DNA from 3 places in the Levilactobacillus zymae genome. Region 2 is predicted to be linked to each of the others. Evidence: predicted binding sites of a transcription regulator. Region 2 holds the regulator's gene; each other region holds the start of a gene.
The links. The regulator NrdR, encoded in region 2, represses ribonucleotide reductase genes. The targets are predictions, from matches to a motif close to ACACNATATATNGTGT.
Positions count from the first base shown of each region.

Region 1: pnuC (nicotinamide riboside transporter PnuC) is a predicted target of NrdR. The motif match lies at 2,236-2,251, and genes of this name have one in related genera.
Region 3: nrdD (anaerobic ribonucleoside-triphosphate reductase) is a predicted target of NrdR. The motif match lies at 7,224-7,239, and genes of this name have one in related genera.

Region 1 covers NZ_JAVLAS010000001.1:617,664-627,603, forward strand. The annotation lists partial or broken gene RI501_RS13800 (alpha-glucosidase) at 1-1,295, shown strand, start outside; gene RI501_RS02740 (MarR family winged helix-turn-helix transcriptional regulator) at 1,517-1,987, shown strand; gene pnuC (nicotinamide riboside transporter PnuC) at 2,321-3,076, shown strand; gene RI501_RS02750 (magnesium transporter CorA family protein) at 3,176-4,093, shown strand; gene RI501_RS02755 (MarR family winged helix-turn-helix transcriptional regulator) at 4,238-4,651, shown strand; gene RI501_RS02760 (DHA2 family efflux MFS transporter permease subunit) at 4,671-6,086, shown strand; gene RI501_RS02765 (hypothetical protein) at 6,283-6,705, shown strand; gene RI501_RS02770 (AraC family transcriptional regulator) at 6,753-7,646, opposite strand; gene RI501_RS02775 (glycoside hydrolase family 30 protein) at 7,842-9,374, shown strand; gene RI501_RS02780 (hypothetical protein) at 9,630-9,940, shown strand, end outside.
Region 2 covers NZ_JAVLAS010000001.1:1,844,250-1,854,189, reverse strand. The annotation lists gene murC (UDP-N-acetylmuramate--L-alanine ligase) at 71-1,402, shown strand; gene RI501_RS08665 (Bax inhibitor-1/YccA family protein) at 1,700-2,395, shown strand; gene polA (DNA polymerase I) at 2,556-5,213, shown strand; gene mutM (bifunctional DNA-formamidopyrimidine glycosylase/DNA-(apurinic or apyrimidinic site) lyase) at 5,233-6,093, shown strand; gene coaE (dephospho-CoA kinase) at 6,086-6,685, shown strand; gene nrdR (transcriptional regulator NrdR) at 6,720-7,226, shown strand; gene RI501_RS08640 (replication initiation and membrane attachment family protein) at 7,230-8,603, shown strand; gene dnaI (primosomal protein DnaI) at 8,603-9,529, shown strand; gene thrS (threonine--tRNA ligase) at 9,873-9,940, shown strand, end outside.
Region 3 covers NZ_JAVLAS010000001.1:207,769-217,708, forward strand. The annotation lists gene RI501_RS00825 (alpha/beta hydrolase fold domain-containing protein) at 1-238, opposite strand, end outside; gene RI501_RS00830 (hypothetical protein) at 242-682, opposite strand; gene RI501_RS00835 (alpha/beta hydrolase) at 698-1,561, opposite strand; gene RI501_RS00840 (MFS transporter) at 1,566-3,041, opposite strand; gene RI501_RS00845 (nucleoside 2-deoxyribosyltransferase) at 3,558-4,013, opposite strand; gene RI501_RS00850 (NUDIX hydrolase) at 4,194-4,646, shown strand; gene RI501_RS00855 (GNAT family N-acetyltransferase) at 4,732-5,253, opposite strand; gene RI501_RS00860 (GNAT family N-acetyltransferase) at 5,396-5,929, shown strand; gene RI501_RS00865 (EAL domain-containing protein) at 6,289-6,954, shown strand; gene nrdD (anaerobic ribonucleoside-triphosphate reductase) at 7,306-9,525, shown strand; gene nrdG (anaerobic ribonucleoside-triphosphate reductase activating protein) at 9,458-9,940, shown strand, end outside.

The DNA of each region.
Region 1 (9,940 bases), 1.2 Mb from region 2:
CAGCGCGACAAAGCCGGACTAATCCGTACCACGATTACTATATTTGGCAACCCAGCGACGGACAGACGCCGCCGAACAATTGGCAGTCCGTGTTCGGTGAGTCGGCTTGGCAGGCCAATCCGGCGACGCACGAGGCCTACCTGCACTCGTTTGCTCCGGCCCAACCGGACTTGAATTGGGAAAATCCGCGGGTGCAACACGAGATGGCAACCATCATTCAGTGGTGGGCGGATCGCCAAGTGGACGGGTTTCGGCTGGACGGGGTCACCCACCTCAAGAAGCGCGCCGATTTTGCCGACGTGGCGAACCCACGCACGGGGTACTACCAGGACTTGGCGGGCGTGACCCCGTATCTGGCGGCGCTCCGACCGGTACTGACCGCTAATCAGCTGCTCACGATTGGGGAGGCCGGTGGGGTCGATATGACAACGGCTAAACAATGGTTGGACCCCCAGACCGGTTTTTTCGATCTGTTGTTGGAATTTGACCACGTTCACTTTTGGGAGATGGCCGAACCGAAGCTGCCGGTCGCCGCATTACGCGCCAACCTGACCAAGTGGCAGGTTGCCTTAGAGGGACACGGTTGGAGTGCCTTATTTATTGAAAATCACGACTTGCCGCGAGCCGTGTCCTATTACGGGGACGCGGTCGACTATCCCCGCCGTTCGGCTCAGGCCTTGGGGATGTGGTAGTTGATGAAGGGGACGCCGTTTATCTATCAGGGGCAAGAGCTCGGACTGACTAATGCCGAATTCACCAAGATTGACCAGTACCGCGACCTGGATAGCTGCAATTACTACCAACGGCAACGTGCTGCGGGAGTGCCGGCAGCCACGGTGCTGCAACAATTAGCAGCCAAGAGTCGGGATAATGCCCGGACGCCGCTGCCATGGACCGGCAAAGCGTACGGTGGCTTCTCCACCGTAAAGCCGTGGATCGATATGGGCCCGGACGTCACGCACCGGAACGTGGCGCGCGAAAGCCACGATCCGCTCTCGGTGCTAACCTTTTATCAACAGTTGATTCGAGTGAAAAAGTCCGTACCGGCCTTGCAAACGGGGCGTTACGAACTCATTGATACGTACGATGATCAATTGTATGTTTACCGGCGAACATACAATGGTGACAATTGGTTGGTCATGGTCAACATGAGTAGTCAAATTGCGACGACTCAGGAATTTGATTTGACCACCAGTGAACTTATTTTAACCAACTTGTTAGTTGATTCAGATTCGGATGCCCAACAAATTCAACCTTGGGAAGCCCGACTGTATCACCTTCGCCAGCTGGGATAAGCAAGACGAGCTTAACATCTGACTAAAATCTCGTGGCCTTGAAAAGGTTTACGATATCACTTTTATACGGAATTTAAGAGTATAGCCCTTGCTTTTTACCTAAATGTTCTTTATTATCAATTGTATAGATAATTTTATGGGGTTGTGAATTATTTAATCATTAGTCGGCCATGTTCATCTTTGGACCCCTGACCGATAAGCGGAGATAAGGATCTGATACAATGGCAGAGAGTAAGACTGTACATGCAGAAAGTTTTTTTGAAGCTTACATGGCTTTAAAGCGTGAGCTAGAAAAGTCGGCGACGCGGTTCCAACGAATAACGGGGATTTCGGTGGACCAATTCGCAATACTACACCAAATTCTGGCGCAACCGGGTAAGCTGACGTCCGCCACGGTGGCGGACAGTCGGGGGATTTCCCGGGCGGCCGTTTCGCGAGGGATCTCTCAATTGATTCGGCGCGGGTACGTGGTACAAAGTTATGAATCAACCGACCGGCGGGTTCGCCCGTTATCGTTAACGGCCAGTGGCGAACAATTGGAAATTGATTGTTATAAGGTGTTGCAATCGTCCACCAAGCTGATGAGTTCCGTTGCGTTGGATGATAGTGGCAGTCCGTTGACCATGGGTGAATTGACCCAAATGCTAGCTGCGGTGACGGCTAGGGGAACGGCTGACGCTAAACAAGAATAGCTTTCGATAAGTAAAATGTTATATATCCATCACTAGTCTTCCTTATGGAAGGCTATTTTTTTAGCAGCAGATTACCCCACATTATCAATTGTGTGAGGAAAGCCAAATTAACGTCAGGCTGTTTCACAGCGGTGACCTGGCAGATGATATCGCTTTCTTATCCCCAATCAGGCATGAAACAATTTAACCAACGGTCTGGTCAGCGACGATTTTCATGCTATAATCGTAATCGTTGCCCAAAAAGCAACACACAATATATTGTGCTTATTTTAAAAAACAATCCGGATAAAACACCACATGTGGCGAATTAAACGATGAGGGAGCGTTTTTCGCATGCAACATTATTTTCAGTTTTTGGCCCACCAATTAAAGGGTTGGCCCCAACAGAACTATTACTTATTTTTCTTTAGCCTGGGTTGTCAGGTCATGACGCTGGTCGGCCAAGCCATCACGCCGCTCACCATCCTGACCTTTATCGGCACCACCTTGGGTGTCCTGTGCGTCTTGGCCATTAACGCGGCTAAGTCCGTCAACGGGGTCCTGGGGGTGCTGTCAGCAATTTGCTTTATCATTACCGGCTACGCAGCGAAAAACTATCTCAGCATCTTCGAACAACTGGCCTACGTGGCCACGTTGGACATTCCCGTGTTGATCAGTGCCAACTGGAACGTCAACATGGCCGCCAAGATTCGGCGCTTTACCGGGCGTAGCTGGGTAATTGCCCTGACGTCGACGGTGGTCATTTACTTGGTCTCCGGTTGGGGAATCGGGACCTTTACCGACGACCCGCGGCCCTGGATCGATGCCATCAGTTTTGCCATTAGCCTGACCGCTGGGGTGATTTGCTTCTTGCGGTTCAACAACCAGTATATCTGGTGGTTAGCCTCGGGGTTGGCCCAGATGGTTCTGTGGTTTATTTCCTTCCGGCAGGGGTCGGCCACGCTGGCGATGTTCATCAATAGTTCCATCTATCTGGTTAACGACATCTTGGCCTTCACGATTTCGCCGTGGTACAACGAGAAGGAACGTCACCGCGTCATGGCCCAGGAAACGGCTTACGTGGGACAATTGGCACACGAGACTCATTAAGTTTGACGGAAAGTGGTGCGGGTTTAGCGACCGGCATCACTTTTTTACAGGACGCGTGGTACACTAAACTTATATTTAGCAAAGATGGAGGACGCGCATATGATTGTCGAACGCAAATTGGGAACGGACGACCAAAGCCTGGTCTGGGTCGAAACGTTGGTGGAACAGGATGCCGATCGGCAACAGCTCCAGCAGGCTTACGGGTTGACCGACGAGATTTTGACCTACGTCACCGATGAAAATGAGCGCTCCCACTATGACCGCGACGAGTACCTCAACACCCAGCTGTTCGTCCTCCACGTCCCCGTGGTGATTGACGAAGTGGCCCAGCGGTCGATCACCCGACCGATTACGTTGTTACTAAAGGGGAACCGGGTCTTCACCATTACAACCAAGCGAACGCAGTGGGTCAATGAACTCCTTGAGCAGAAGCTGCAACGGGAGACCATTATGGATACCAACCAGTTCGTGCTGATTAGCTTCTTTATCCTCTTTGACCAGTTCATCGATCCGATTCGCCGGATCAATGCGGAACAGAATCGGTTGGACCGGCAATTGAATCAATCGCCCGACAACAAGGATTTAATCGCGCTATCCAACCTGCAACAAAGCCTGGCCTACTTCGTCAGCGCTACACGCAACAACACCATGATGGTGATTAATCTCGACAACACGCCGTTTGGCAAACAGCTTTCGGATAAGAACCGCGAACTGCTGATGGATGCCGTGATCGAAGCTCGGCAGACCTCCGAAATGACGGCTACCGAGGCCGACGTTGTGGATCGCATCTCCAGTACGTTCAACAATGTTTTGAACAATAACCTAAACGACACCATGAAGTTCTTAACGATTTGGTCGTTGGTGCTAACCATCCCCACGATTGTGACCGGGTTTTACGGCATGAACGTGAAGCTGCCCATCGCCAACAGCCCCATCTCGTGGATCTTCACCATCGCGATTACCGTGGGGTTCATGGTGGGAATTGCCCAGTACCTGCGCCACCGGCACTTCTGGTAAAAATACAGGTCTATACCTTAATTTCTTTAAAATTGTTGGTGAATTCACCAGCAATTTTTTTATGGGCTGCGGCAATAATTCTCGTTGTATTTTCAGAAAATTGCGTTATAATTGTTAGCTGACTAACAAAAAGGAGATGAAACCATGACACCACGGTTAGGCGGATTGTTACGTGACGCCACCAATCAGATGAATCTGGAACTGAACAACTTCGCTCGCCCGTACGGGTTGACCGGCATGCAGATGTCGGTGATTGATTACCTAGCGCGGCGGGGGGCGACCACAACTTACCAGGTCGACGTCGAACGTGAATTTGAGATTCAACGGTCGACGGCGTCCTTATTGGTTCGGCGGATGGTTGACCGTGAACTGGTTACGCGGGTGGTCGCGGCCAGCGATAGTCGTAAGCGGCAACTCGAACTCACCACGAAGGGCCGCGAACTGGTCCCCGTGATTACGACTCACTTACAGCAGCAGGACGCCAAGATGGTCGCCGGTCTTTCAAGCGAGGCGGCGGCTGGATTTCGGCAGGCTCTGCAAAATATTAAACATTGGTAATTTAGAAAGGACGTCTTTCATGGCAACTCGTCGAACAAAATCTGATCGCATCGAACCGCGGGTCATTGGCGCGGTGCTCGCGACCGGGCTCATGTCCTTGAGCGGCGTTATCGTGGAAACGGCGATGAACATCACCTTCCCCACGCTGATGCAACAATTTCACATCACCACCGGCACAGTTCAGTGGATGACCACACTCTATCTTTTGATTGTGGCTTGCATCGTGCCCATTTCGTCTTATCTCAAACGTCGTTTCCCGCTGAAACGGCTGTTTATCACGGCCAATCTCTTGTTCATCGCCGGTATCGTCATTGACGGATTAGCGCCGAATTTTCCCCTTCTGCTTACCGGTCGGGCCATTCAAGGGTTCGGTACCGGGATTGCGCTGCCGTTAATGTTCAACATCATCTTAGAGCAGGTTCCGCTAAGTCGCCTGGGGCTGATGACTGGGATTGGGACGCTGGTGACCGCAATTGGTCCGGCAATCGGCCCGACCTATGGCGGTATCCTAGTGACCGCACTGAATTGGCGCTATATCTTCTGGATCTTGGTGCCCTTCCTGGTCGCATCGTTTTTCGTGGGCGTTAAGACCATTCGTCAGGTCACGCCAACCCGACCGGAGCCCTTTGATTGGCCGAGTATGTTGAGCATCATGGTGACCTTTGGCGGCCTGATTTACGGATTTAGTGCCGTCAGCAGCCACGCTTGGTTGAGCTTGCCCGTGACGGGGTCATTGGTGTTAGGGCTCGTGGGTCTGGCCTATTTCAGCCACCGGTCCTTGCATCTGGATACGCCGTTGATTCACCTCCAAGCCTTACAAAATAAGGCCTTTAGTGGACATTTGCTGGCCTTTTTCTTACTTCAGATTGCGTCGCTGGGGCTATCGTTTATTCTGCCGAACTACCTTCAATTGGTCGATCAGAAGACCGCCTTTATCGCGGGGCTGATGGTCTTACCCGGTTCCGCAGTGGGCGCCTGTTTTGCCCCCATCGGTGGTCAGATTTTGGACCATTTCGGGGCTAAGCGTCCTATTCTATTGGGGCTCGCTTTAGCCGTCTTATCGTTACTGGGGATGACTTTATTGGCTCAGCACCTCAGCGCTTGGCTGATCCTCAGTCTGTACGTGATTTACATGGTGGGGATCGGCTTGGGCTTCGGGAACCTGATGACCAGTGGCCTGCAACACCTCACCGGCGATTTAAAGGCCGATGGGAACGCATTGATGAATTCGTTGCAACAATTCTCCGGTGCTGTGGGTACGGCGCTGGTTTCCGCCATCATCGCGGCCAGCCAAGCCGTAGCCGGATCGACGACCGCCCTCAAAACGGCGAGTGGTTCCCAAACGGCGTTGGCAGTATTAGTGGTCACCAGTGCGGTGGCTTGGCTCACCATGGTCTGGTCGCTGGGCCAAACGGGAACCTTTAGGAAAAAATAATCTGGCCATTGAGGTTAAATTTGGTAATGGTTTTCATTGGGATACTAGTCGCAAAGAAACCCGTTACAGCCTAATAGGTTAGTACTGCCGGTGTCTTAACCATAGGAGAGTCGGTGGTGTTCAGGAAGGGATTTCACGTGATAAACTTACACTTAATTTAGCGGGAGTCTTTCCCGAATAAAGCGAGGTGATCACGATGAAATTTGACTGGCGTTATGCGTTTCATGCCTTTTGGCTTTATCTAACGTTCATGATTTTGTTTAGCACGGCCTACTACTTTAACCAGGGTCATTCCTTACGAATGGCTGTGGGGACCATCGTGGCCCTCTTGGTTGTGGACGGATTGTTCACGCGGAACTATCCGTACTTTAACCGGGTAAACCGCCAGGGTGCACTGGCACTCATCGACCTTGCCTTCTTCGCCTTACTGGTGTTGTTGGCGATGAACTTTAATCCGGATTGGCCCCAAGCCATCTGGAATGCCATGAGTTTCTTCTTGGCCGGCATGGGTGGCACCGTTGATGGGTGCGTGGCCCACAAGACCAGAATCTTACCTTACCAGACCCGCCGTGACTTGATTCGTAAGGCGGAGATCCAGGGTAAGCCCATCGAGCGGTAGAGGACCGAATTTGACTTGTCTCTAATGATTTGAAGAAGCGGCAATCGTTAGCGGTTGCCGCTTTTGCTATGGGGTCGTAAATAGTCCGCCGTGGACTGATTGCGGTGGATGGTCCGGCGAAAGGTACTGGGCGTCATGCCGGACCATCGTTTGAATTGCTTACTGAAGTTGGCCTGGCTACTAAAGTGAGTTTGGCGAGCGACGTCGTTAATCGAGTTAGCCCCGATGGCGAGTAGGGTTTTAGCCTGGCTGAAGCGGTGCGTCTGGGTATAGTGACGCGGTGTAATGCCATAGATCCGCTTGAAGACGCGGTGGCCGTAGGTGGAACTGATGTTGAGTCGGGCGCAGACCTGCAGGAAGGTTGGGGGTTGTTCGCCAGTTGCTGCGGTCAGTAAATTTGCCATCTTTTGAGCCAAAACGACGGTATGCTCCGGGTAATCGGACTGACTGGGCAAGACCGCTTGATGGCGAGCTAAGACGAGCATAAAGTCCAAAAACGCTATCTCCGTTTGTAGTTTTTGCTCGGTGGCCGTGAGGTGGACCGTTTCCAGGGCCACCGTAGTTTGAGCAAAGCGTTGAGCCGCTTGGGCGATAGCCGTATCTGGAGACAGCACGGTGTTACCGACTTTTTGAATAATTTGAGCCTTGAGGGCCAGGTCATCGATATTAAAGTGCACACAGAAAAACTGGAGTTGTGCGCCACAAAAGTTAAAACTTTCGTGCCAGGTCTCCGGCGTAATGATGATCGCCGTTCCGGGGCGGAGGAGTCGTTTATGGGTCCCCATGAACTGGGTCACTTGGCCCTGAAAGACGGTGATGAGCTCAAACAATTGGTGTTTTTCGCGTGGGTAGTGCCAGCTAGGTGTTTGGTTGCGTTGTAGGTGGCCTCCGTAGAGGTAAATATCGGACTCGATGGTTGGAAATAGGGGTTGTTGAGCCATGCAACCGCCTCCTTTATTTTAGCCTAGCAGGTTTCGACACACGGAACAATGGCGAGTGGTCATTTGGAAAAATTTAGGGTTGCCAAGACGATAGACGGGTCCGGAAAGGGCCATTACGATGGAGGGTGTAAAGCGCACACTGGCGCTCAACAAGAGTCGGTTCTGGTTACGTGGGACCGGAGGAGGACGATAAAGATGTCATCATTTAAACGTGAATTTTGGACAGCAACGGCGGGGGACCTGACACAACGGCGGGACCACTTGGCCACCCCGGCTTATCAGGACGCCGCGGCGGACGCGAAGAAGATCATCATCGATCCGACCGACCAGCATCAAGACTGGTTAGGTGTTGGGGCAGCCATCACCGATTCGGCGGCCTACCTGATTTGGGACGTGCTGGATGCGGCCCAACGCGACAAGCTGCTTCACGAACTCTTCGATCCCGAACAGGGGGGCTTCTCCAGCGTGCGGGTGCCGTTAGGGTCCTGTGACTTCCAGAGTCAAGACTTCTACACCTACGACGACGTACCAGCCGGTGAACACGATGCGACCTTGGAAAAGTTCTCGATCGGGGAGGGTCAACCGGGGGCTAAGGACGCTACCAAAGACCTGAAACACATCGTCCCCGTCCTGCAGGCCATCTTGAAAATCAACCCGGCCGTGAAGGTCATCGCTTCACCGTGGTCCGCCCCGGCCTGGATGAAGGACACCCAGCACCTGACCCACGGCGGGCGGTTACGCTTCGGTGAATTTACCGGTAACGGCTACACCCAGGAAAACCGGTTCGAATACATCTACGCGCAATACTTCGTTCGCTACATCGACGCTTACCAGCAGTTGGGCATTCCGATTTACGGCTTAACGATCCAAAACGAACCGTCTAACGCCGCTCATTGGCCAGCCATGATCTGGACGGTCCCCGAACTGGCTAAGTTTGGCTACGATTACCTGCGGCCGGCTTTGAACCGGTCGTACCCGGACACCAAGCTCTACTTGTTAGATGACAGTCTCCACGCCATCACTAAGCCCATCACCGACGAAGTGACGCCGGCCCAAGCCGCCGCCTTCGATGGGATTGCCGTACACACCTATTCCGGGCCGTACGACAACTTCTATAAGGCCAGTCGCGCCTTTCCTAGCTGGCAGGTTGTAATGACCGAACGGCGCTGCATGATGACCGATTCCGTCAAGAAGGCCGCCAACATCATGTTTGGGGTCATCGGTAACTGGCTGGTTCACAACGGCTTGAACATGATTACCCTGTGGAACCTGGCCTTGGACGAACGGGGCTTGCCAAACGCCGCCGATTCGACCGGCCGTGAGGGAGTCGTGACTATCGACCACACCACCGGGAAGGTGCAACGGAACCTGGAATACTTCATGTTGCGCAACTTCGGTCAAGACGTCCCGGTGGGCGCTAAGGTGATTGGCTCGACCAACTACACCAGAGACGGCTATACCGGTAGCTTGGGCTCCGTAGCCTTCTTGAGCCCGACCGGCGACATCACGGCGCACCTGTACAACCCGACCGACCAACCCTTGACGGCGGCGGTCACGGTTAACGGGGACGGCGCCAACTGGCAAAACGTGACGGTCCCGGCTTACGGCACGGTCACGCTGCACAAGTCCAACGGCGAGTTGAACGACTCGACGATTCCGGTTGATGATGAGTTTAAGTTGAACCCATCGCCGTTCAACGCCGCGGACAAGGCACCGGACGAATACTAAGGTTTTCGTGCCAATTTGGTCAGTAATGGACCGAAAGCGTTCACTAAAATTGAGTATTTTAAAACGGGTTTTCTGCCATTTTTTGGGCTGAAGACCCGTTTTTGCGTGGCGACCATAACATTGGCAAGAAATCCATCACCCATTAAGTCAATAAGCGGCATGATTGACCAACCGTTCAAACCTGGTAAGTCTAGGTCCCTCAGGCGACCTTGATGGTGCAGACTGACTACACTGCTCAGTGAAAGGAGTCTTAGTATGAATAAAATCATGCAATTAGGATTAGCGAGTTTAGCGGGCGTTGGCCTGTGGGCGGGAGCGACTGCTCCGGCCATGGCCAGCAGCCGGAATTATTCGGCGGCCCGGTCCGCGAGTGTCCGTTTGATTTGGCGGACCCGAATGGGCGCGCACGTCTATCACAACCGAGCGACCGGGGCGCGGTACTCCGAGCATCTAGGCGTGCGGTACGGGTTAAACCAGGCGACGACCGGGGTGACCTGGATTACGGACGCCCACGAAAAGCTCTACAACCGTGACACCAAGACCGAGGATATCTACTATCACGTCCA
Region 2 (9,940 bases):
AGAAGAGCGACTCGTCAGGAACTTTAGGTATTGGAGTTGAACCGAGTTGAGTAGAAAAGAGGATCATTTAATGGATAACGCAACGGTGTACCATTTTGTCGGAATTAAGGGATCAGGGATGAGTGCCCTCGCCTTGATCTTACATGATAAGGGGTTTAAGGTTCAGGGATCAGATATCACGCAATATACGTTTACCCAACGGGGACTGGAACAGGCGAAGATTAAGGTCATGCCTTTTGACGCCGCCAACATTCACGATGGCCTGACGGTGATTGCGGGGAACTCTTTTACGGATGACCATCCCGAAATCAAAAAGGCTCGCGAAATGGGCCTGCCCGTCTACCGTTACCACGAATTCTTAGGTCACCTGATCGAAGGCTACACCAGTATCGGGGTCGCCGGGGCCCACGGGAAGACCAGTACCACGGGTCTGCTATCCCACGTCTTAAGTGGCGTGGCGCCGACGTCATACCTGATTGGTGATGGGACCGGGAAGGGGACGCCGAACGCACGGTTCTTCGTCTACGAAGCCGACGAATACCGGCGGCACTTCCTGGCCACGAAGCCAGACTACGCCATCATGACCAACATCGACTTCGATCACCCCGATTATTACAAGGGCATCGATGACGTCTACAGCGCCTTTGAAACCTGGGCTAACCAGGTCAAGAAGGGCATCTTTGCCTGGGGTGACGATCCCGAATTACGGAAGCTCAAGACCGACGTACCGGTTTACTACTACGGGACCAAGGATCGCGACGACTTTCAGGCCAAGAACATCAAGCGCTCGACCACGGGTTCGAACTTCGACGTTTACCATGACGGTGAACTCTTAGGCAACTTCGAGATTCACCTGTACGGCGAACACAACGTGCTGAACAGCTTGGCCGTGATCGCCGTGGCCTACTTCGAAAAGGTCAACATGGACGAAATCAAGCACGAATTGGCCGATTTCAAGGGGGTCAAGCGCCGGTTCACCGAACGGAAGATGGCCGACATGACCATCATCGACGATTACGCGCACCATCCATCCGAAATCAAGGCTACGTTGGATGCCGCACGGCAAAAGTACCCGGATAAGGAAATCATTGCCGTCTTCCAGCCACACACCTTTAGCCGGACGATTGCTTTGATGGACGACTTTGCCAAGAGCCTGAACTTAGCGGATAAGGTCTACCTGACCAACATCTTCAGTTCGGCGCGGGAAAGTCACGGGGCCGTGTCCAGTAAGGACCTCGCCGCGAAGATCTCTAAGGGTGGCGAAATCTTGACGGTTGACAACATGTCGCCGTTACTGGATTACCACGATGCCGTGGTGGTCTTCATGGGTGCCGGTGACGTGCAAAAGTACGAACGGTCCTACGAAGAATTACTGAGTCATTTATCACTGAAAAACAACTAAAGTTAACTGACGAAGGGGGATGGCTGCGGCCGTCCCTTTTTTGACCAGTGGAACCCGCACCGGGCGTCACGTTGAGAAACCGGCAAGTCCGGTGCCTGGTACCCGGCGCTCAGTAGGTCAACGACCTAACTGGCTGGCCATTTTGTGACTAATCCTGACCAATAATCGCACAATCCAGATAGATTATTGGCCCTTTGCGATTGAATTTGGTAGAATGTATCTTAGTAAATTTAAAGAGTGGCTACTGGTTTACTCAGTAGCTAAGTCGGGAATTGATTTGAAAGAAGGAGCGCTTTTATGAACAATTTTCAACAACAGCCCCGTGAAACGATTAATACCCAAGTCGGCCTGAACGCCTTTTTGACCCGGATGTTCGGTTGGATGGGGGCTTCAGTCTTAGTTTCCGCCTTGACGGCTTACCTGATGGTGGCTAGCAACGTGCGGATGAGCAGTGGCGGCATGTTGATCGCCCTGATTGCTTGGTTTATCTTACCGTTTGTGATCTCGGGTCAGTCCATGAAGCGGCCAACCACCGCTATCGTCGGGTTGATGATTTACGCGGTCTTGACCGGGGCGGTCGTGTCGATGTACGCCTACGTGTACACCGGCGCCGCGATGGCTGGGGCGTTCGTCTCCAGTGCCGCCGTGTTCTTAACCATGGCGACCATCGGGTTGACGACGAAGCGCGACTTATCCCGGATTGGGACGCAAGCCACGGCCGCGTTGATCGGGTTGATCGTGGCCATGATCATCAACATGTTCTTACAGAACAACATGGTTGCGTTGATCTTCTCGTTTATCGCCGTGATTATCTTTGCGGCTTTGACCGCTTGGGACACGCAGAAGATGCAAAAGATGTACTTGCAATACGGGGATCAGGTATCCATGACGGGACTCGCCATTAACGGGGCCTTACAACTGTACCTGGACTTCGTCAACCTGTTCTTACAACTGTTACAAATCTTCGGAATCTTTGGTGGCAGTCGCGACTAAGGCCCGTTGAAATGAAGGATTAAGAGTCTCGGCCGCGGGCCGGGGCTTTTTTTATCGCGCGACACTTAGGTTTTGTTTCGGGTTTGCCCGTTTTTTTGGTAAAATAGACCCAGAATATGCGAACGCGACGGGCGGTTAAGTCGCGTGAAAGGAGCCCATTATGGCGGAGAAACGATTATTATTGATCGACGGGAACAGTGTGGCCTTTAAGGCGTTTTTTGCCTTGTATAATTCCCTGGGCCGGTTTACCAACGGTGAGGGATTACACACCAATGCCATTTACGGCTTCAATACGATGTTGGAGACCATGTTAGACAACGTTAAACCCACGCACGTGCTGGTGGCTTTCGATGCCGGTAAGGTGACGTTTCGAACGAAAATGTATGACAACTATAAGGGCGGCCGAGCCAAGACGGCCCCGGAACTGTCCGAGCAATTTCCGTACCTCAAGAAGCTGTTAACGGCGCGGGGCATCAAGACCTACGAACTGCCTAACTACGAAGCCGACGACATCATCGGGACCACGGCCAAACGCGCCGAGGCGGCCGGTTTTACCACTACGATTGTGACCGGAGACCGGGATTTGACCCAACTGGCCGACGAGCGGACCACGGTGGCGATTTCGAAGAAGGGCGTTAGCGAAATTGAACACTACACGCCAGCCTATGTCAAAGAAAAACTGGGCGTGACGCCCGAACAAATCATTGACATCAAGGGTCTACGGGGCGACACGTCCGACAACTATCCCGGCGTGACCGGGGTGGGGCCGAAACGGGCCGTCGACTTGATTGACAAGTACGGCAGCGTCGAGGGCGTTTACGATCACATTGACGAGATCACCGCCAAGAAGCTCAAGGAACACCTCATCGAAGATCACGATAACGCCGTGCTGTCGAAGCAGTTGGCAACCATCAACCGGGACGCACCGGTCGAACTAACGTTAGACGACCTGGTCTACAACGGCCCTGACATGGACGCGTTAGTGGCCTTTTACCAACAGATGGACTTTCGTAAGTTCTTACAGGGTTTATCCGTGGACGGTGAAACGCCCAGCGCTTTACCCGGGTTACAAGACATCGCCTACACCGAGTTAACAGCCGCGAACCTCAGTAGCGTTCAGCTGGACGGCGAGTGTGCCTTCTACCTGGAAATGGACGGGGATAATTACCACCTGGCCGAGTTTGCCGGGTTCGTGATTGGCGCTCAGGACCACTGGTGGGTCAGCCGCGACGTGCAGTTGTTACAAGAAGACCCCCTGAAGGGCTACCTGGAAGACGCCCAACGGCCTAAGCAGGTCTTTGACGCCAAGCGGACCTACGTGGGCTTAAACCGGCTGAATATCACCTTAGCCGGCGTCGACGGGGACCTCTTGTTGGCTTCGTATCTGCTGAACACCTACGATAACAGTAACGACCTGGGCCGAGTGGCCGCCGAACACGGCTACGATCAGGTCGAGACCGACGAAGACGTCTACGGGCGGGGCGCCAAGCGCGCAATTCCGACCGACGACACCGTTTTCTTCACCCACTTAGCCCGCAAGGCCCGGGCCATCGAACACCTCAAGGCCCAACTCTTCCAGGACCTGGAGACTAACGACCAGGTCAAACTGTACCGGGAGATCGAACTCCCGATGGCCTTCGTGTTGGCCCGGATGGAAATCGCCGGGATCACGGTGGACGCCAGCGAACTCGAGGCCATGGGCAGCAAGTTCAGCGAACAACTCGCCGAGATTGAACAAACGATTTACAACGAGGCCGGCGAAGAATTCAACATCGGTTCACCCAAGCAACTGGGCCACATCTTGTTTGAAAAGATGAGCTTACCGGTGATCAAGAAGACCAAGACCGGATATTCCACGGCCGTGGGCGTCTTGGAGAAGCTGGCGGCCGACGCGCCAATCGCCGAGAATATCTTGAAGTACCGCAAGATTGCGAAGATCCAGTCGACCTACGTGGAAGGCCTGCTGAAGGTGATTCACCCCGACGACCACAAGGTCCACACCCGCTACCTGCAGACGCTGACCCAGACCGGCCGGCTGTCGTCCGTGGACCCGAACTTACAAAACATCCCGGTCCGTAGCGAGGAAGGGAAGGCGATCCGCAAGGCCTTCATTCCGCGGCATCCGGGCTGGCAGATCTTCTCGTCCGACTATTCGCAGATCGAACTACGGGTGTTGGCCCACATGAGTCACGACGCCAACATGCAGGAAGCCTTCCGTGAGGGCCAAGACATTCACGCGGCCACCGCCCGGCGGATCTTTAAGTTGGGTCCCGATGAGGAAGTCACGCCGAACATTCGGCGGCAAGCTAAGGCGGTCAACTTTGGGATCGTCTACGGCATCAGTGATTTTGGGTTGTCCCAAAACATTGGCATTCCCCGCAAACAAGCTAAACAATTTATTGACACCTACTTCGAGGAATATCCGGGCGTCAAGGCCTATACAGAACGGATGGTCCAGCTGGCGCACGAACAAGGCTACGTTGAGACCATCGCGCACCGGCGGCGGTATTTGCCGGATATCAATTCCCGGAACTTTAACCAACGTTCCTTTGCCGAACGGACGGCCATGAACACCCCCATCCAGGGGAGTGCCGCGGACATCATCAAAATTGCGATGATCCGAATGGAAGACGCCATCAAGGATCTTCAGGCCACGATGCTCTTACAGGTCCACGATGAACTGATCTTCGAGGCCCCTGCCGAGGAAATGGCGACGCTGGAAAAGCTGGTTCCGAAGATCATGGATTCGGCCGTGCAACTGGAGATTCCGTTGAAGGTCGACAGCCACTATGGGCCGACCTGGTACGACGTGAAGTAGGCGGAAAGAAGGAAAACGTATGCCAGAATTACCAGAAGTTGAAACGGTTCGGCGCGGGCTGACCCAGTTGGTCGCTGGCGCCACCATTGACCACGTCGAGGTTCTTTACCCCAAGATGGTCACGCCCGAGCCGGAAGTTTTTACGGCCGAGCTGATCGGTCGCCAAATTGAAAAAATTGACCGGCGGGGCAAGTACCTGCTGTTTCGGTTCAGCGGTGAGTTGACCATGGTGTCGCACCTACGGATGGAGGGCAAGTACGACGTCCAACCCGAGGGTAGTCCCGTGACCAAGCACACCCACGTGATCTTTCACCTGACCGACCAGCGGGAGCTGCGCTACACGGACACCCGCAAATTCGGCCGGATGCGGTTAGTCAAGACCGGCACGGAGGCCGAAGCGCTGCCGTCGTTAGCCAAGATGGGCCCCGAGCCCACGGCCGATACCTTGACGTTAGCCTACATGCAAAAGATCTTCGGCAAGTCGCATAAGATCATCAAGCCGTTCTTGTTGGACCAGTCGCGCATTGCGGGGTTGGGCAACATCTACGCCGATGAAGTGCTCTGGTTAGCCAAGATTAATCCGCTGACCCCGGTGGACACGGTCACGACCGACCAACTGGAAACGTTGCGACAGGCCATCATCGCCGAAATCAAGAAGGCCATTGCCGGGCACGGTACCACCGTGCACTCCTTCTCGACGGCTTTCGGGGAAGCCGGACAGTTCCAAAACGATCTGCACGTCTATGGTCGGGAGGGCGAACCCTGCGATCGGTGTGGCACCGAAATCGTGAAAATCAAGGTTGCCCAGCGAGGGACGCACTATTGCCCGCACTGCCAGCCCTTACCACCATCGGCCGAGGGGATGTTTGACGATGACTAGAGTCTGGGGATTGACCGGTGGGATTGCCACCGGAAAGTCGACTGTGAGTGCCTGGCTGAAACAAGCCGGCATTCCCATTATCGATGCGGACCTGATTGCTCGCGACGTGGAAGCCCCCGGGACGTTGGGGCTAGAAGAGATTGCAGCGGCCTTTGGCGACGACTATCTCCAGGCCGATGGGACGTTAGATCGGCACAAGTTGGGCCGGTTGGTCTTTAGCGATCCGGCCCAGTTAGCCCGGCTTACGGCGATCACCACGCCGCGGATCCAAGCCGAGATTCGCCGTCAACTGGCCGAGTACCGTCGGCGCGAAGCCCCGTTAGTGGTGGTCGACGCGCCGACCCTATTTGAGGTGGGGTATCTGCAAGACTGGGTCGATCAAATCATGGTGGTCGTGGCCACGCCCGCGCAACAAAAGCAACGCCTGATGGCCCGTAATGGGTTGTCGGCGGCCGAAGCGCAAGCCCGCATTGACCGGCAATGGCCGCTTGCCCGGAAGGTGGCGGCGGCGGACACGGTGATTGATAATCGCGGGGACATTACCCAAACGCACCAACAAGTGGTAAAATGGCTTGACGCGAATAAATTTTAACCAGTACACTTAAAGTAAAATGAGGTGACCAATTATGCAGTGTCCGCACTGTCATCACAATGGCTCCCGGGTCGTAGATAGTCGTCCCACCGACGACGGCCGGGTGATTCGTCGCCGTCGGGAGTGCGAGAGCTGCGGCTTTCGGTTCACGACGTTCGAACGCGTGGAAGTTACCCCGTTACTTGTGATTAAGAAAAACGGGACGCGCGAAGAGTTTAACCGCGAAAAGATCCTACGGGGCATTATCCGTTCGGCTGAAAAACGACCGGTGGGCATGGACGCCATGACCGCCATCGTCGACGAAGTGGAAAACAAGATTAGAGCACTAGGCGTTAACGAGATTTCAAGTCAGGTGATTGGCGAGTACGTCATGAACCGGCTGGTCGACGTGGATGAAATCGCCTATATCCGGTTTGCTAGTGTTTACCGGCAATTCAAGGATACCGGGGTGTTCTTCAACGAATTGAAGGATATTTTGGATAAGGACAAACTGAAAGCAGATCAAAATCATCACCAAAAGGGGCAAAGTGAGGCGAAGTAGGCAATGGAGGATTCTTGGCACCAATTAAGTCCCAAAACGGGCTTCGTGGTTCGCTTAGCCGATCGCCTAACGGAACAAAGCTGGCAGACGTTAAGTCAGCTGTATCAACCCGTGATTGGACCGCTGGCCGCTGGAGCGTTTAGCGGTCTCTTTTGGTTACCCCAACGGGAGCACCTCCACCGCCACGCGGTCTTGTTAGCGACGTTGGGCGTGGACTTGGCGCACTTTTATGATGCTCGAATTCGCTTGGAGGCCACGGGCTTACTGACCACCACGGTCGACCGGGTAGATGAGCTCACCACGTTTACCTATACGCTGCACGCCCCGTTGTTACCGACGGCCTTTTTTAACGACGATTTGTTAAGCGTGCAACTCTTAGACGCCGTGGGGGAGGACTTTTACCGGGAGTTGGTGACCCAAAACACCCTAGCCAGTGCGCCAACTTCCGGTCAAGATATCACCAAGACCTTTTTGGACGTGTTTCAGGTAGTGGGGGGAGAGCTCAAACAGCTACCCGCTGCGGTGACGAGTAGTCGCCAACACTTTCAGGCCACACCCGCGACCCCACAACTGGGGGACGTGGCCACGGACTTTGATTGGCAATTGCTGGGCCAAATTCTCGAACATTCGTACGTGGATACGCGGGCCTTACAGACTCACCGAGCGTTATTTTTAACGGAACACGCCACTTACGGGATCGATGAACCCACCATGGCACGGTTTATTGGAGAAGCGACTAATCTGGCGACCAACCAATTTGACGCGGAACAATTCAAACGCTTAATTGCCCAGCAGTTTGGACAAGCTCACCGTGGGCAAACCGTTAAGGCGGCTGTGACACCGCCGGCAGCCGCGACCACCACGACGTCCGCCCAGCAGGCGTTGATTCAGGTAGCCACGGCCACACCCCCCGTCAATTTTTTACAAGCGATTAAGAAGCAGACCGGGGGCTTTATTACCGATGGCGAGCAGCGCATCGTGCGGGACCTAGTGAGTCGACAATTATTTCCCACCAGCGTACTTAACCTGATGATTTACCACGTGTTGGTCGACGAGGACCGGGCTACGCTGAATAAGAATCTTTTGGATACCATCGCAAACGATTGGAGTAAGGCGGGAATTCAGACGCCCACGCAGGCCATTGACAAGATCCGTGACCGACAGAGGGCGGCGCAACAGCCTAAATCCCGCCGGACGGGCAGTCGGCGCGGGACCCCGACGGTTAAGGAAACGTTGCCGGATTGGGCGAAAAAACCGACGAAGGACAATCCGGTACCGACGGGCAAACCAGCCCAGTATACGGCCCAACAGAAGCAAGAACTCGCCGACCGGATTGCCCGGTTTAAACAGCGGCGTGAAGGAAAGGAGGAATCCTGATGGAAGATATCAGCAAAACGATGCAAGACATGATGAGTAAGCGCCATTTGAATCGTAATTACCGGCAGTTGATGGACCAGGCGTTTGCCGATCCGGAGGTCACGGCTTTTATTCAGGCTAACCAGGCCGACCTTGCGGAGGACGTTTTGGTCCGTTCGGCTTCAAAAATCTACGAGTTTGTCACGGAACGCGATAAAGTGCGGCAGGGTGGTCAGACCTTTGCCACGGGGTACGAACCCCGGTTGATTGTTGCCAACCATCTGCTCGACGTCGCCTACGTCCCGACGGCAGCAACCATGGAAAAACAGGCGCAGCAGCAGTTACAACGCCGTGTGCGGGCCATTGCGATGCCGAAAGATATCCGTAATGCGGAGCTGGATAATTTCGATAACGATAACAACCGTATGGAAGCCTTAATGGCAGCGACGGAGTTTATCGATAATTACGAGAACAGTCCCCACCATCGCCACCAGGCCCTGTACCTGTCGGGGAGTTTTGGCGTCGGGAAAACTTACTTACTAGCGGCGGTTGCCAACCAATTGGCCGCCGATGGGTTTTCCAGTACGCTGGTTCACTTTCCGAGCTTTGCGGTCGAAATGAAAAACGCCATCTCCAAAAACGGGGTCGGTGACAAACTGGATGCAATTAAAAAAGCGCCCATCCTGATGATCGACGATATCGGGGCCGACGCCATGTCCGCGTGGGTCCGCGATGACGTGCTGGGCGTGATCTTAGAGTACCGGATGCAGGAGGAGTTGCCGACGTTTTTCAGTTCGAATTTCTCCATGGCCCAGTTGGAAAACGAACACTTACGAATCTCCACGCGCGGGGATGACGAACCCCTGAAGGCCCAACGATTGATGCAACGGATTCGGTTCTTAGCGCGAGAAATCGTCATGGTGGGAGCAAATCGCCGGCCACAATAAAAATGACGACTTATCCTTGACAAGGGGTAGCCGCGAGTGTTTAATAGACGTTGAGGCAACAAATGCTTAGACAAGAGATACGATTTTAGCGGTGACGTTTCCAGGAAGAGGGAACCTTGATTGGAAGTTCCCTTAAACGCCCGCTAGGATTACCGCTCTTGTAGCAGTCGAAAGGAAATTTTCGGCCGGTCCGTTCCGTTATCGACGACTAGAGTTCACGGGGGCGCAGTCTCCGTGAAGAAGATCGGGTGGAACCACGTTATTGACGTCCCCAGTGTCCTTAATTGGATGCTGGGGACTTTTTGCGTAGCTACTCAAATACAGAAGAGGGAGATCAGATATTATGGCAGATATTTCTATCAAGTTCCCCGACGGCAAGGTACAAGCCTTCGCCGAAGGGACGACGCCGCA
Region 3 (9,940 bases), 1.6 Mb from region 2:
GATGGTCGGATCCTTGAATGAGCGTGGGGTAGAACAGCAGGTGACTGTCAATCGTACAGATCCCCATCGACCGGCACAATTGGCTCACGGCCAGGGCAATGGACGCCCCCGCCGAATCCCCACTGAGGGAGATCTGCTGATAATCTGGTTTGAGCGCCGCCACCACGGCGAGACCATCCAAGATGCCGGCCGGGTACGGCTGTTCCGGCGCCAACGCGTAATCCACATTGTAGACCACGCACTACGACTGTTCCGCCAAATACCGCATCGCGACCAAGACATCCTCGGGTGTCCCACCATAGTAAGCACCACCGTGAAAGTACAGGATGGCCTTGTCGGAGTTGAGATGATCCATCCGGGCCACCCTAATCGCCCGCACTCGCCGATTCATCGCGACAATCTGCCGCATCTCCACCTTCATCTCGTGGGTGGTCAGATCCACCTGGCCCGAGGTCTCCGTCCCCTGCCGTAAGCTGAACAGATCACTATCTAGATGTGGATTCTCCGGTAAGTCGGCCACCGTCTCCCAGACTAGTGGTTCGTACGTGTGTAAGTCCTGACCAGCGCGTTCCTTCAGCCAGCTCGTCACGCCATTTTCTGGTGCGCTCGGCGCCACTAAGCGTAGTCGCGCTAGTTCTTCAGTATAATCCGTCGACCGTTCCGTGGTTGTATCGTTTAACATGCCGATGTCCTCCCCCTATTGATTACGCCAAAAGTCTTCGAGCTGCCAGCGTCGATTCAGCCAGGCCAGCTCATCGTTAAACCAGGATGCAATATCCGGTTGACTAAACGCCGCCCCAAACGTCGGATTATCCGGTCGGAATCGCTTGGGAAAGGCAGTCTGATCCTGGGCCAAGCTGAGACCGTGGGGCCCATGATCATAGATGGTTGCGCGCACCGAGACCCCCGCTCGGTTTAACGCCCGCAGATAAGTCAACGTATTTTCTACGGGGACCAACTCGTCCGTCTGGGTGGCCCAGATAAAGGTCGGTGGGTTCTGCGCCGTCACGACCTGATCGGCCTCATGAGTCGGCCAATCGCCGACCACCGCTTGAACGAGTCGCGGATCGTCGGGCCAACCGAACCGCAACCCAATCACGGAATAGGCCAACGCCAACGCGTTAACCCGTAGTTCCGCGGTTGGACAGCCCACCTGATACGCGATATCGTCCGTCATCCAAAGCCCCGCGTACAGCGCGCCGAGATAGCCGCCGGCGGAAAATCCCGCCAATACCAGGTGCTCCGGCGAGATGTGATAAGCCGCCGCGTGATGCCGAAAATGCTGCACCACCAACCCGATCTGCCATAAGGCCGTGGGTAAGACGGCCCCCTGGTCAATCAACCGGTAATGCACGACAACCGCCGCAAATCCCTGGGCGGCATAGGCCAAAGCGATGGGTTCTTGTTCTCGTTGTGAGTGAAAGGTGAAGCCACCCCCGGGCAGAATGATTGCCAAGGGGCGCGTCACGTCTTGATGAAAGTCCGCAATGGTTGCCGGTTGGTACAGCGTGATTTGGACGGTGAGTCGGCCCTGACCTAACGTTTTAGTTGTCACTTGCATGGGCCTAATCCTCCGTTTCTAAGTCGTCCTTATCCTTATCCGCCGCCTTGTCCTTAGTCGCTTCTACCGTCGGCGTCACCGGGACTTCCGGCGTTGCCGTCGGCGTGTCGGCCTGGTCAGCTTCGACCTTGGCCGCAGCCGCCCGGACGGCCGAGGCCACTTCCTTTTCGTTTAACTTATAGAACTGGAGAATGGCGACGATGGCTAAAGCCAAGACCACGGGTAACCAGATAAAGCTGGTGCTGATGGCCGTGATTGCCTTGGCGCCCTGAACCTTCGCGTCGGCGTTAAAACCGCCCCACGATAAGATCCAACCGGCCAAAGCGCCACCGAGACCCATCCCTAACTTCGCCCCCACCATGGGCACGGAGGACAGGATCCCGGGTTCATCAATGTGCATTTCGGACCGGGCATATTCAACCGTATCCGCGATCATCACGAAGGAGATCGAGAAGGCCGCCCCCATCGCAATCGTTGCAACCACCGTTCCGATGAACAGGAAGGCCACGCCCAGGGGCATCAAGGCTTCCCCGATAGCGAAGGTTGCCAGCGATACAATCATCACGTTCCGGTGCTTCATGAATTTGCTGAGTAGGGGCACGGAGAGGTTCCCCAAAACGGCCACAATAATCAGCCCGTTAAAGGCCCCCACCAGGTCGGCCCGCCGGTAAACGTAGGTTAAATAGTAGACGGCCGTTTGCATCCGAATCACCCAAAAGGTCTGTAATAGGATGAAGCAGATACTGAGAATCACCCACGGCTTGTTCTTAATCGCCCCTTTGAGCGAGTCCTTCACGGATAAGTGGCTCTGCAGTTGGACGCCTTCCGCCTCGGCTTCCTCGACTGGAAGTTCGTCATTTTCTTCTAGGTTCCAGAAGGCCAACGTAAACAGGCCCATGATCACCAGCCCGATGATGACGGCCCACACGGACCAGCCCAGTTGACTGTTCCCGTTCCCCAACTTAGCGACCATTGGTAAGGAGATGGCCCCAATCACGGCCGTCCCGATGTTGGTCATCACCATCCGGGCACTAGCTAGATTCGTCCGTTCGTCCGGGTCGTTCGTCAGTGCGGGAAGGATCGCCGTGATTGGCGTATTCGCCCCCGAATAGACCAGGCTAAACAACGTGTAAACAATCGAAATCCAGGTCAGTTGAAAGACCTTGCTCCCCCCAAAAGACGGGTTGAAGAACAAGAGCATGGTCAACAGCCCCAACGGGATCCCGAACCACAGGAAATAGGGTCGCGACTTCCCGTACTTGGAATGCGTATGGTCGATCAGGTACCCGAAGAACAACCCGTCAAAGGCGTCAATCACCCGAACCACCAAGAATAACGTCCCCACGAAAGCGGGCGAAATCTTTAACACCGTGGTGTAGTAGAACAGTAAGTACAGACCCACAATCTGCCAAATTAGGTTTCCGGCCATATCGGTAGCCCCGTAAGAAACCCGCTGCTTCCATAAATGCCAATTCTTCATGATGAAACCTCCCCCAATTAGTTTAAATGCGGCTAGTTATTTCCTTAAATGTAATCGCTTTCATAAATTAAGCATATCCATCTAGGGCGAATTGTGTAATCCCGTTATTTCACCACCCGCTTACCTTTTCTAACATTGCCTTAAATTTAACCGATGACTAGTTCAGCCGCAAACCTTTCGTCTTTCCGCTAACCTTAATGGTTAATAGCCGAACCAACTGTGGCCCTAAGGTTTGTTCCAATGAACACCGCTCAGTGACCGTCCGACTTAGGGGTTAAGGCCGTTACGTGCGGTCTTGATGTATTTTAGTTAGTAACGTCAATAACCTGTCTAAGTAGCGATCCGTTAACCTACTGGACCAAGGACTATCGGCGACCGCACCGTGTCCCCGTGGCGGCCAACCTGCGCAGTAAAAAAACGAGTCTGGACAAAAGTCCCAGACTCGTTGGTGTCGCCAAATATTGGGTGTTGAACCGTGCGTCCAACGGCAACTGGTTCCGCGCTCGCCGTGGCGACCTAGCGAATCGCCCCGTGGTAGGCAAACTGATCGGTGGTTGGCTCCCGTAAGAAGGCCTTGACCTGTGAAAGGTTCTGGAGGACGGCCACCGCCGACTTCGCCAGCATCACGTTAAAGGTCTCCCCGTCGCGCAAGGTTTCGGCATAGTACGCCACCGGAATCTCCCGACCAAAGGCCATCCCCGTTTCCCAGATGGTCCCGGTATCGTTATCGTCAATGGCGGCCAACACCAGCTTAGCGGCCTTCAGATGAACCGTATTGTCGATGAAGACCGCCTCGCGATCGGCATCCGTGGCGTCCGGTGTCAGATCGATTCCGTCTAAGCGCGGTGAATAATAGCTAATCTGCAGGTCGTCCATCAGGGCTTCCAACCGGGCCAACCGTTCCGGTTCCCCCGCACTAAACCAAGGTCCCGCCAAGTAAACTTGCGGGTGTTGCGTGACTAATCGTGTCATGGCTCCACACTCCTTTTCTCGTTAGGTCGAGTGTACCGAACCAGTGCCCACGTGACTAGCCCCAGATAACCGGCATTGACCGTTGACGATGGCTAAACCGCACCACCGTGAGATGACTTGGTTTTCCCCTGACTTTCGCGTAAACTGAAGCTAATTCAGACAGAAAGCGAAGGGACGTTCATGGCAAATTACATTCAAGAAATTCGTGCGTTGGTGGGCCACAAACCGATCATCCTTAACGCCGCGGGAGGCGTCCTCCTCAACGATCAGCAACAGGTCCTGTTAAACCTGCGGACCGACACCCATAATTGGAGTTTACCTGGCGGGTACTTAGAATACGGCGAGACTTACGCCCAGGCCATGGTGCGCGAATATAAGGAAGATAGCGGCATCGACGTAAAAATCGTTAAGTCGCTCGGGGTCTTTGACCAAGGGGAGACCCGCTACCCTAACGGCGACGTCACCCAGGTGATTTGCCAGCTTTACCTGGTTGCGCCCATCGGCGGCCACACGCTCGAGCACGCCACCGACGAAACGTTGGACCTGAAATACTTCGACTTCGATCAATTGCCACCCCTGTTAAACGACCAGACGGCGGAAATGCTGGCCGCCGCGCAACAACAGCTGCGCTAAGTTCCGTCAGTTAACTACGCCTCACCAAAAGCGGTAGCGAAACACCCCACCCGGGAAATTTCGCTACCGCTTGGTGTCCTTCAGGTCATGTGGCCGATTCTTCATCCTGCGCCGTTGCTACGGGACGTTGAAACCCTAGCACCCTAGTTGGGAAGGTCTGCCGTTCCGCCACGTACTCCCCTGCCTGGACCAGCTGAGCGCCCTGGCGAGTATAGAAACGTAGCGCCGAATGGTTGCTGGCTAGGCAATCGGCGGTCCAGCCCGACCAATCGGCCACCCGGGCTTGCCACAAACGGTACCCCACACCCCGTTGCTGGCGTGCCGGATCGACGTACAGGCCGTAGACTTCCTGTGGATACGTGTCATTTATGGCTGGGTGGCTGCGCTGCGGTCCCCCAGCAATAAAGCCCAGAATCACCTGATTGTCTTCGGCAACCAGGACCCCGTCTGTCTGGTAACGTTGCTGCCACAGCTTCTGTCGTTGGGCGTAACTATGTTGGGCCACCACCGTTTGGGGTAACTTACCAGCATAGGCGACCCGCCAACTGGTCACGTGAATTCGGGCAATCGCCGCAACGTCTTGAGCCGTTGCTTCTCGAATCTCCATCTAGGTTCCCACCTTTCTTAGTCGTGCCCAGTGTACCTTCTTCGTCCGCCCAGGAGAAGCTTTTAGCTCCAACTTTTCGTTCCGGTTCCCCGCGTTCGTGGTATTCTAGTAACCAAACTATTGATTTAGGGAGGTTTCACTTATGAGTCTAAAGTACATCAAACGCGCCACCCCAGCGAACTTACCGGCCATCATGGCCATCATCGACCACGCCAAGGCCATGCTCAAGGCCGACGGGAGTCCGCAGTGGCAGGACGGTTATCCGGACGAAACCACCCTCCGTCGCGACATCGCCGCCCAAAATTGCTGGGTGCTCATCGTCGACGATCAGGTCGCTGGGACGGCAACTACCATCGTGGCCGACGATCCGAACTACCGCGAAATCACCGGGGGCCACTGGGCCAATACGGTAGATCCCTACATGACCATTCACCGCATTGCGATTGGTCCCGCCTTTGCCGGTCAGCACCTCAGTTCGGTCTTTCTCTCGAACCTGGTCAGCCAGTATTACCAACAAGGCATCCGGAACTTCCGGATCGACACCCACGCGTTAAACCAACGGATGCAGGGATTAGCCACCAGCTTCGGCTACCAGCACCGCGGTAAAATCTACGTGGACGAACCGGCCGCCAATCACGAGGACAACGCGCGTCTCGCGTACGAACTGAACCTTTGAATTTAGGTCAATGCACCACCAGGTCTGGGACTAAACGCCCGGACTTTTTTGGTCTCACCAAATAGCTGGTGCCGCAACGTGCGCCCCCCAATGTTTGATTGCGTTTAAACTCATCAGGAAAAATAAAGATGCATAACTGTATATCCCTTTCCATGATAACTTTTTCAATCCACGTATAAATCGTTTTCATCAATCGCAATTATCGGCTTTTCGCTTAAAAAAACGTTTTCTCCCCGAAACAGCGTTACACATTAGCCAGATTGGCCAGCCAATATTTTAATTGTTTGATTGATTATGCGGTATAATGGTCGCAAATATTTATACCTTAAAAGTTTATAGAAAAGGGGACCTTAATGTATATGTATCGTTTTTTTGTCCAACCCCAAGTGAATGCGATGACGCAAAAGCTGATGGGTTACGAGCTTCTATTGCGGTCGTATTGTCATGATTATTGGGAAACACCGACCAATTTTGACGCTATCCCGATGGAACAACAAGTCTCACTCTCCTATCAAGAAATCGTCAACATCTTTCGGGATCACCGGGACAATCCAACGATTTCATTCAACCTCAACCGTAAACAATTTACCGATAAGTTGACGATTGGTAACCTGATCCATCTCACCAAGTCCGTCAAGGGACTCAACCTGGTCATTGAACTAACCGAAGCCCCCACACTCGAGGAACTTCAAAAGTACGTGGCCATTTACCGTGCATTTGGGATCAAACTCAGTCTCGACGATGTCGGTACCGATAATCCCTGGGGCCAACGAACTCAGGAAATCATGCCGTTTATGGACACCATCAAGTTTGCCATGCAGAACTTCCGGCTACAACACCGGCAAGACGAACTGCTGGATAGCTTAAAGACCTGGCGCAAGATTGCCGATCTCTACCAGCTAGACTTTATTCTGGAAGGCATCGAAGATAAGCAAGACGGAATCTTAGCCCAAGAATATAACGCACAGATGGCCCAAGGCTACTACTACAGTAAACCGATTCCCTACAACGCAGAATTAGCATAACTTAAACTCCCTGATGACCCAGTTGGTATCAGAGAGTTTATTTTTTTGCGCAAAAATAATCTGGGGGTGGTAGTGGTTTGGTCAATGTCGCATTTCCCTGGTTTGAAAATCATCGGCTGGTTTAACCACTCCCGTGAATTTCCGGAACGGTCTTGGCGGGGCTTACCCCGGCACTTTTTTCGACCCTGAAAACGAATTAGCCGGAGATGACCCCTTAACCATTCTTGGGGCTCTGTGACAAACCCGATAGGCAAAGAATCAAAAATGAGCTACCATATATAGTATTAGCTACCGCCGGTCACACAAATCGTTGTGTGACGACGGCTATTTTGACAGAAAAGTGGGGATTGCATGCAGACGACTTCAACGGATGTTTTAGACCAATTACGAGGACTGCCGGTCATCAAACGCGGCGGCACCCAGACCAAATTCCATCCCTATAAATTAAATTTCGTGCTTTCACAACTAGCACTCGACGCCGATCAGCAACACGCTGTCAAGCAGGCCCTGGTGGACCATTACCAGACGGCCAAACGAATCGACACACGCGACCTCCGCGCGACGTTACTGCTGGTTTTTGAGCAGCTCAACCTGGCACCAGCAGCCAAACGTTACCAGGACGTCTTCACCACCCAAAAACGCCGGTTTGCCGAAGCCACTAACGTTCAGGCACGGATCGAAAAACTCTTCAACCGCGACGATAGCGTGGTTCACGAAAATGCGAATAAGGACAGCAACGTGTTCAACACCCAACGTGACTTGGAAGCCGGGGCGGCTAACCGGGCGTTGGGCCTACAGATGCTCCCCGACCTGGTGGCTAAGGCCCACCTGCGTGGCGACATCCACTGGCACGACCTGGACTATTCCCCGGTCACGCCGGAAACCAACTGTTGTCTGATCGACTTCGACGGCATGTTTGCCAACGGTTATAAGATTGGGAACGCCGAGGTCGAAACGCCTAACTCGATTCAGACCGCCACGGCGCAGATGTCGCAGATCATCGCCAACGTGGCCTCCCTGCAATACGGCGGTTGCTCGGCCAACCGGGTCGACCAACTCTTGGCTCCCTACGCCGAAAAGAACTACCGCAAGCACCTCGCCGATGCCGAGAAGTGGGTGGCCGCCGAGAAACGGGACGACTACGCGCGTAGCAAGACCAAGAAGGACATCTACGACGCCATGCAGGCGCTGGAATACGAAATCAATACCTTGTACTCCTCCCAGGGTCAAACGCCGTTCACCACGGTTAATTTTGGTCTGGGGACCAGCTGGATCGAACGGGCCATCCAACGATCAATTTTAGAGATCCGCATCAAGGGACTGGGCCGCGAACACCGCACGGCCATCTTCCCCAAGCTGATTTTCACCCTGAAACGCGGGCTGAACCTAGCACCCGGCGACCCCAACTACGATATCAAGGCCCTGGCCATCGAATGTTCGACCAAGCGGATGTACCCCGACCTGTTGATGTACGACAAGATCAAGGAACTCACCGGCAGCTTCAAGACGCCGATGGGGTGTCGGTCCTTTCTGCAAGGTTGGCGCGACGAGAATGGCCAAGAAGTTAACTCCGGGCGGATGAACTTAGGCGTGGTCACGGTCAACCTGCCGCGAATTGCGTTAGCCGCGCACGGCGATCAACGTCTCTTCTGGGAAATCTTCGAAGAACGCATGGCTACCTGTCACCAAGCCCTAGCTTACCGCATCGAACGGACCAAGCAGGCCCGCCCGGAAAACGCCCCACTACTGTACATGTACGGTGCCTTTGGCAAGCGGCTGCAGGCCGGCGACTCGGTCGACGAGCTCTTTAAGAACCAGCGGGCCACCATCTCACTGGGCTATATCGGCATCTACGAGGTCTGCACCACCTTCTTCGGGCCGAATTGGGAGAACAATCCCGACGCGCGGGCCTTTGGTGAAAAGGTGGTCCGGGCCATGCGCGAAAAGTGCAACGCCTGGGCGCAGGCCAGCGGTTACCACTACAGCCTCTATTCGACGCCGGCCGAATCGTTGACCGACACCTTCTGCCGCGACGACATCGCCACATTTGGCCGCATCGCCGACATCACGGACAAGGAATACTACACCAATAGTTTCCACTACGACGTCCGCAAGCACCCCACGCCATTTGATAAGCTGGGCCTAGAAGAGGTCTATCCCCAGTACGCTTCCGGGGGCTTCATTCACTATTGCGAATACCCGAACCTGCGTCAAAACCCCAAAGCCCTCGAAGCCGTGTGGGACTGGGCTTACGACCACGTGGGTTACTTAGGAACCAACACGGCGATCGACCAATGCTTCAAGTGTGGGTTCAAGGGTGAATTCACGGCCACGGCCCGCGGCTTCGTCTGCCCGCAATGTGGCAACCACGATCCCAAGTTCTGTGACGTGGTCAAGCGGACCTGCGGCTACCTGGGCAACCCCCAACAACGGCCGATGGTTCACGGACGGCACGTGGAAATCGCGTCCCGTCGCAAAAATATGTCTCCGGAGATGATTAAACATGCCGCAACCTACGAAAAAGCCAAACAATCCGATGCCCAAAGAATGGTTAGCCGCGAACTTAAGTGAGCAATACGTCGCGGATTACAAGGCCTTTAACTTCGTAGATGGTGAAGGCGTCCGCTGCAGTCTCTACCTCAGCGGCTGCCCCTTCCATTGTCCGGGCTGTTACAACGTGGCGGCGCAAAACTTCCACTACGGTCAACCCTACTCGCAAGACCTGGAAGACCAGATCATTGAAGACCTCAGCCAGGATTACGTCCAGGGCTTAACCTTACTGGGCGGTGAACCCTTCCTCAACACCCAGGTCGCCATTCGCATCTGCGAACGCGTCCGCCAAGAATTCGGCCACACCAAGGATATCTGGTCCTGGTCGGGGTACTACTGGGACGAACTGTTAAAGGATTCTGACGACAAATTAAAGCTCCTGTCGCTAATCGACATCCTGGTCGACGGGCGTTTTCTGGAAACTGAGAAAGATCTC